One region of the Kitasatospora sp. NPDC034035 genome, then DNA from elsewhere that is predicted to be linked to it. Evidence: predicted binding sites of a transcription regulator. Region 1 holds the regulator's gene; the other holds the start of a gene.

What was found. The regulator HrcA, encoded in region 1, represses chaperone genes, less so after heat shock. The targets are predictions, from matches to a motif close to TTNGCACTCNGNNNNNCNGAGTGCNAA.
Region 2: the regulator HrcA is predicted to act here: its motif matches at 1,292-1,318, upstream of groL (chaperonin GroEL).

What each region holds. Positions count from the first base shown of each region.
Region 1 is NZ_JBVISA010000012.1:125,007-128,176, forward strand. Features, by position in the region: gene htpX (zinc metalloprotease HtpX) at 1-892, opposite strand, end outside; gene hrcA (heat-inducible transcriptional repressor HrcA) at 1,206-2,240, shown strand; gene dnaJ (molecular chaperone DnaJ) at 2,318-3,170, shown strand, end outside.
Region 2 is NZ_JBVISA010000075.1:494-3,663, reverse strand. Features, by position in the region: gene thrC (threonine synthase) at 1-90, shown strand, start outside; gene ACZ52J_RS42200 (MoaD/ThiS family protein) at 132-407, shown strand; gene ACZ52J_RS42195 (cold-shock protein) at 948-1,151, shown strand; gene groL (chaperonin GroEL) at 1,475-3,097, shown strand.

The DNA of each region.
Region 1 (3,170 bases):
CCAGCTGCTCCAGCCGCTTCTCCAGCGTCGGGTGCGTGGAGAGCAGCTGGGAGGCGGTCTCCCGGGCGTTCAGCGCGGGGGCGAAGTAGAAGGCGTTGTAGGGCTGCGCCTGGCGCAGGTCCTTGCTGGGGATGGCCGCGATCTGCCCGGTGACCTTGGTGAGGGCCGAGGCGAGGGCGCTGGGCCGGCCGGTGAGCTGGGCGGCGGCGCGGTCGGCGGCCAGTTCGCGGTAGCGGGAGAGCAGCCGGGTGAGCAGGAAGCTGATCGCGTAGACGACCATCGAGACCAGCGGGATGATCAGCGCGACGATGGCCGCGTTCTGGTCGTTGTTGTTGCGGCCGCCGCCCATGAATCCGCCGTACACGGCGATGCGGGTCATCGCGCCGGCGAGTACGCCGAGGAAGCCGGCGATGGTCATCACCGCGACGTCCCGGTGGGCGACGTGGGACAGCTCGTGGGCGAGGACGCCTTCCAGTTCCTCGGGCTCCAGGCGTCGCAGCAGGCCGGTGGTGACGCAGACGACCGCGTTCTGCGAGTTGCGGCCGGTGGCGAAGGCGTTGGGCATGTCGTTGTCGGCGACCGCCACGCGGGGTTTGGGCATGTCGGCCAGGGCGCAGAGCCGGTCGATCGTGCCGTGCAGTTGGGGGAACTCCTCCGGGGACACCGGGCGGGCGCCCATGGCCCGTTCGGTGATCTTGTCGCTGAACCAGAACTGGGCCACGAACAGCCCGCCGGAGATCAGGACGATCAGCGGCCAGGCGCCGCGCAGCAGCGCGATCAGCAGGCCGGTGAAACCGACGTACAGCAGCCCGATCACGAACATCGTCGCGACCATGCGGCCGGTCAGGCCGCGGTCGGGTGCGAAACGGGTGTGCTGGCCCGAGCTCGACATCGCTTGCTCCTCCATTCGCCGTCGCCTTCGATGCTGCCACCCGGACGGCCTCGTGGCACCACTCGCGCGCCGGGAACCCGTGACGGGAACCCGTGAACGGTGGCCGCCCCGCGGGCCGTACCTGGAACTGCGGGAAGGATCACGCCGGTCCGGCCGTTCCTGCGGCAGGACCCGGGCCTTACACTGGCAGGTACGGTTCTGGCACTCGTGTGTTCAGAGTGCCAAGGTGCCGAGGCCGGACCTTCCGGGAACGGCCGGCAGCAGCACCCAGGGACACAGACGGACAACGAGCGAAGACGGAGGTGCGTGCCCCATGGCCGGTGAGGTCCGCCAGCTGGACGACCGCAAGCTCGCCGTGCTCCGCGCGATCGTGCAGGACTACGTGGGCACCGAGGAGCCCGTCGGGTCCAAGGCCCTGGTGGAGCGGCACAATCTCGGGGTCTCGCCGGCGACCGTCCGCAACGACATGGCGGCGCTGGAGGAGGAGGGGTACATCCACCAGCCGCACACCAGCGCCGGCCGCATCCCGACCGACAAGGGGTACCGCCTCTTCGTCGACAAGCTCGCCGAGGTCAAGCCGATGAGCGCCCCCGAGCGCCGGGCGATCCGGCACTTCCTGGACGGCGCGGTCGACCTGGACGACGTGGTCGCGCGCACCGTGCGGCTGCTCGCCCAGCTGACCCGGCAGGTCGCGGTGGTGCAGTACCCGTCGCTGACGCGGTCCACCGTGCGGCACATCGAGCTGGTGGCGCTGGCCCCGGCGAAGGTGATGCTGGTGCTGATCACCAACACCGGCCGGGTCGAGCAGCGGATGGTCGACTGCCCGGGCACGGTCGGCGAGACGGTCCTGGCGGACCTGCGGGCCGCGCTCAACACCAGAGCCGCCGGCCGCCGCCTCCCGGAGGTCCCGGGGCTGCTGGAGGAACTGCCGGCGATGTTCGAGCAGGCCGACCGGCCGACCGTCAGCACGGTCCTGGCGACCCTGTTCGAGACGCTCGCGGAACAGAACGAGGAGCGGATCATGCTGGCCGGCACGGCCAACCTGACCCGCTTCGGCCACGACTTCCCGCTCACCATCCAGCCGGTGCTGGAGGCCCTGGAGGAGCAGGTCATCCTGCTCCGCCTCCTGGGTGAGACCAACGACGCCGCGATGACGGTCCGGATCGGGCGGGAGAACGCCTACGAAGGGCTGATTTCCACCTCGGTCGTGTCGGTCGGTTACGGTTCGGGCGACGAGAGCGTGGCCAAACTGGGTGTGATCGGCCCGACCCGGATGGACTACCCGGGCACAATGGGGGCGGTGCGCGCGGTGGCGCGGTACGTGGGTCAGATCCTGGCCGAGTCGTAGCAAAGACCGCGCGTCCTGGAGATGACGCGCGGTAACCAGTCGCAGCACTACTACAGGCGGAACAAGCGGAGCATTTGGTGGCCACGGACTACTACGCGGTACTCGGCGTCCGACGGGATGCGGGGCAGGACGAGATCAAGAAGGCGTTCCGGCGCCTGGCACGCGAACTGCACCCGGACGTCAACCCGGACCCGAAGACGCAGGAGCGGTTCAAGGAGATCAACGCCGCCTACGAGGTGCTCTCCGATCCGCAGAAGCGCCAGGTCTACGACCTCGGCGGTGACCCGCTGTCGCCGGGCGGCGGTGGCGCGGGCGGTTTCGGCGCCGGCGCGGCGGGCTTCGGCTTCTCCGACATCATGGACGCCTTCTTCGGCGCCGCGGCCGGCCAGCGTGGCCCGCGCTCGCGCACCCGCCGCGGCCAGGACGCCATGATCCGGCTGGAGATCACCCTGGAGGAGGCCGCTTTCGGCACCACCAAGGAGCTCCAGGTCGACACCGCCGTCACCTGCACCACGTGCAGCGGCGAGGGCGCGGCCCCCGGCACCTCCGCCCAGACGTGCGACATGTGTCGCGGCAAGGGCGAGGTCTCCCAGGTCACCAGGTCCTTCCTGGGCCAGGTCATGACCTCCCGTCCCTGCCCGCAGTGCCAGGGCTTCGGCACCGTCGTGCCGACCCCGTGCCCGGAGTGCGCCGGCGACGGCCGGGTCCGCGCCCGTCGCACCCTGACCGTCAAGATCCCGGCCGGTGTCGACAACGGCACCCGGATCCAGCTGGCCGGCGAGGGCGAGGTCGGCCCCGGCGGCGGCCCGGCCGGCGACCTGTACGTCGAGATCGCCGAGACCACCCACACCATCTTCCAGCGGCGCGGCGACGACCTGCACTGCACCGTCACCATCCCGATGACGGCGGCCTCGCTCGGCACCCGGGTGC
Region 2 (3,170 bases), on a different contig from region 1:
ACCCTGGACGCCGTCTCCGACGCCGGGATGACCGCCGTCATCCGCCCGACGCTGGACTCCTTCCGCGCCGCCGGCCTCGTGTCCGCCTGAACCACCTCCGCCCCCGTGAGGCCCCACCCGCAAGGAGAGCCATGAGCGCCAACGTCCGCATCCCCACCATCCTGCGCACCTACACCGGCGGCGCCGCCGAGGTGACCGCCGAGGGCGTCACCCTGGCCGAGGTCATCGCCGACCTGGAGCAGAACCACGCGGGCATCTCCGCCCGCATCCTGGACGACGCCGGCAAGCTGCGCCGTTTCGTCAACGTCTACGTGAACGACGACGACGTGCGCTTCGCCGAGGGCCTGGCGACCGAGATCAAGGACGGCGCCAGCGTCTCGATCATCCCGGCGGTGGCCGGCGGCTGAGCCGTGACGCCGGCTATTCGGCCGCCCGCCCGTACGGAATTCCGCTTTCCGTATGCGCGGGCGGCCGGTTGCATTCCGGCTGGAATATTTTCGAGTCGAGTCGGAGTAGAGTGTCGCTCGGCTGGGAACAGGGGTTCCCTTGCGGCCACCCGCGGTGTTCCGCCGGGGCGGCGTCCGGCCGGTGAGACCGGCTCGTGAAACATGTCAGGCGGATGTCAGAATTGCCGCGGGCATTTGGGTAATTCGTCCGCTATGTCCGGCGTTAAATGCCGAGATCTTCCCGATTCAGCCCGTGCTGTCCCTTGACGCTTCAGCGGAATTACCGGCGGCTGACCCTGTTGCAGAGGGCGTCGGTCCGGATACATTCAGCGGCGGTCGACGCAATCACCCGCTCACCGGAGGCCGTTGGGCGTCCCGTGCGGAGGGTTGCGGCGTGCACGGCTGCGCCCAGGGGGGGTTCCCCGGGCCGGCCTTCAAACCAATCCGGGCCCGCGACCTGCGGGCACGTGAAGGGCCAGCACAGCACTAGGGGAGTTCGGAATGGCTCAGGGCACCGTCAAGTGGTTCAACGCGGAGAAGGGCTACGGCTTCATCGCGGTCGACGGTGGTGCGGACGTCTTCGTCCACTACAGCGCGATCCAGATGGACGGCTACCGCACCCTCGAGGAGGGCCAGCGGGTCGAGTTCGAGATCTCTCAGGGACAGAAGGGCCCGCAGGCGGACATGGTCCGCGCCGCGGTCTGACCCCTTCCGACCCCAGGAGCTCGGCGCGGCCCTACGGCTGGTGACCACTCGCTTCTCGACGGGCCCGTGCGACACGCGTCGTACGGGCCCGTCGGCGTCCCCGGGCGCCCACGGCGGCGGCTCGCGGGTTGCCGATTGGGCTTGCACTCGACCACCGCGAGTGCTAATCATTGGCGTTAGCACTCACAGTGTGAGAGTGACAGCGGACCGGGTCGGTGAGGCCCCCGGGAGCGGTAGGGGAAAAGACCCCCGCACACCAGGGCCGTCCGTCGCGGGCACCCCTTGGTCCGAGCAGTCGACCGTGTCCCGGAGGACCACTTCTGATGGCCAAGATCATCGCCTTTGATGAGGAAGCTCGCCGCGGCCTTGAGCGTGGCATGAACCAGCTCGCCGACGCCGTGAAGGTCACGCTCGGCCCCAAGGGCCGCAACGTCGTGCTGGAGAAGAAGTGGGGCGCCCCCACGATCACCAACGACGGTGTCTCCATCGCCAAGGAGATCGAGCTCGAGGACCCGTACGAGAAGATCGGTGCGGAGCTCGTCAAGGAGGTCGCCAAGAAGACGGACGACGTCGCGGGTGACGGCACCACCACCGCCACCGTGCTCGCCCAGGCGCTCGTCCGCGAGGGTCTGCGCAACGTCGCCGCCGGCGCCAACCCGATGGCCCTGAAGCGCGGTATCGAGAAGGCCGTCGCCGCCGTCTCCGACCAGCTGCTGGCCCAGGCCAAGGACGTGGAGACCAAGGAGCAGATCGCCTCCACCGCCTCCATCTCGGCCGCCGACACCCAGATCGGCGAGCTCATCGCCGAGGCCATGGACAAGGTCGGCAAGGAAGGCGTCATCACCGTCGAGGAGAGCAACACCTTCGGTCTGGAGCTCGAGCTCACCGAGGGCATGCGCTTCGACAAGGGCTACATCTCCGCCTACTTCGCCACCGACCTGGAGCGCATGGAGGCGACGTTCGAGGACCCGTACATCCTCATCGCTAACTCCAAGATCGGCTCGGTCAAGGACCTGCTCCCGCTGCTGGAGAAGGTCATGCAGAGCGGCAAGCCGCTCGTCATCATCGCCGAGGACGTCGAGGGCGAGGCCCTGTCGACCCTGGTCGTGAACAAGATCCGCGGCACCTTCAAGTCCGTCGCCGTCAAGGCCCCGGGCTTCGGCGACCGCCGCAAGGCCATGCTCGGCGACATCGCCATCCTCACCGGTGGCACCGTGATCTCCGAGGAGGTCGGCCTCAAGCTGGAGAACGCCGGCATCGACCTGCTGGGCACCGCCCGCAAGGTGGTCATCACCAAGGACGAGACCACCATCGTCGACGGTGGCGGCGACAGCGAGCAGGTCGCGGGCCGCGTGAACCAGATCCGCGCCGAGATCGAGAACAGCGACTCGGACTACGACCGCGAGAAGCTCCAGGAGCGCCTCGCCAAGCTGGCCGGCGGCGTGGCCGTCATCAAGGCCGGCGCGGCCACCGAGGTGGAGCTCAAGGAGCGCAAGCACCGCATCGAGGACGCCGTCCGCAACGCCAAGGCCGCCGTCGAGGAGGGCATCGTCGCCGGTGGTGGCGTCGCGCTGCTGCAGGCCGGTGTCGCCTTCGACAAGCTGGAGCTGGAGGGCGACGAGGCCACCGGTGCCAACATCGTCAAGGTCGCGCTCGAGGCCCCGATCAAGCAGATCGCGACCAACGCCGGCCTCGAGGGTGGTGTCGTGGTGGAGAAGGTGCGCAACCTCCCCGCCGGCCACGGCCTGAACGCCGCCACCAACACCTACGTCGACCTGATCGCCGAGGGCATCATCGACCCGGCCAAGGTCACCCGCTCCGCGCTGCAGAACGCCGCCTCCATCGCGGCGCTGTTCCTCACCACCGAGGCCGTCATCGCCGACAAGCCGGAGAAGGCCGCCGCGGCCGCCGGCGGCGGCATGCCGGGCGGTGACATGGACTTCTGATCCTGATCGCTTTCGATCGGATCGGTTGAATCCTCGTCCGCGTGGGCGGTTCCCTTCGGGGGGCCGCCCACGC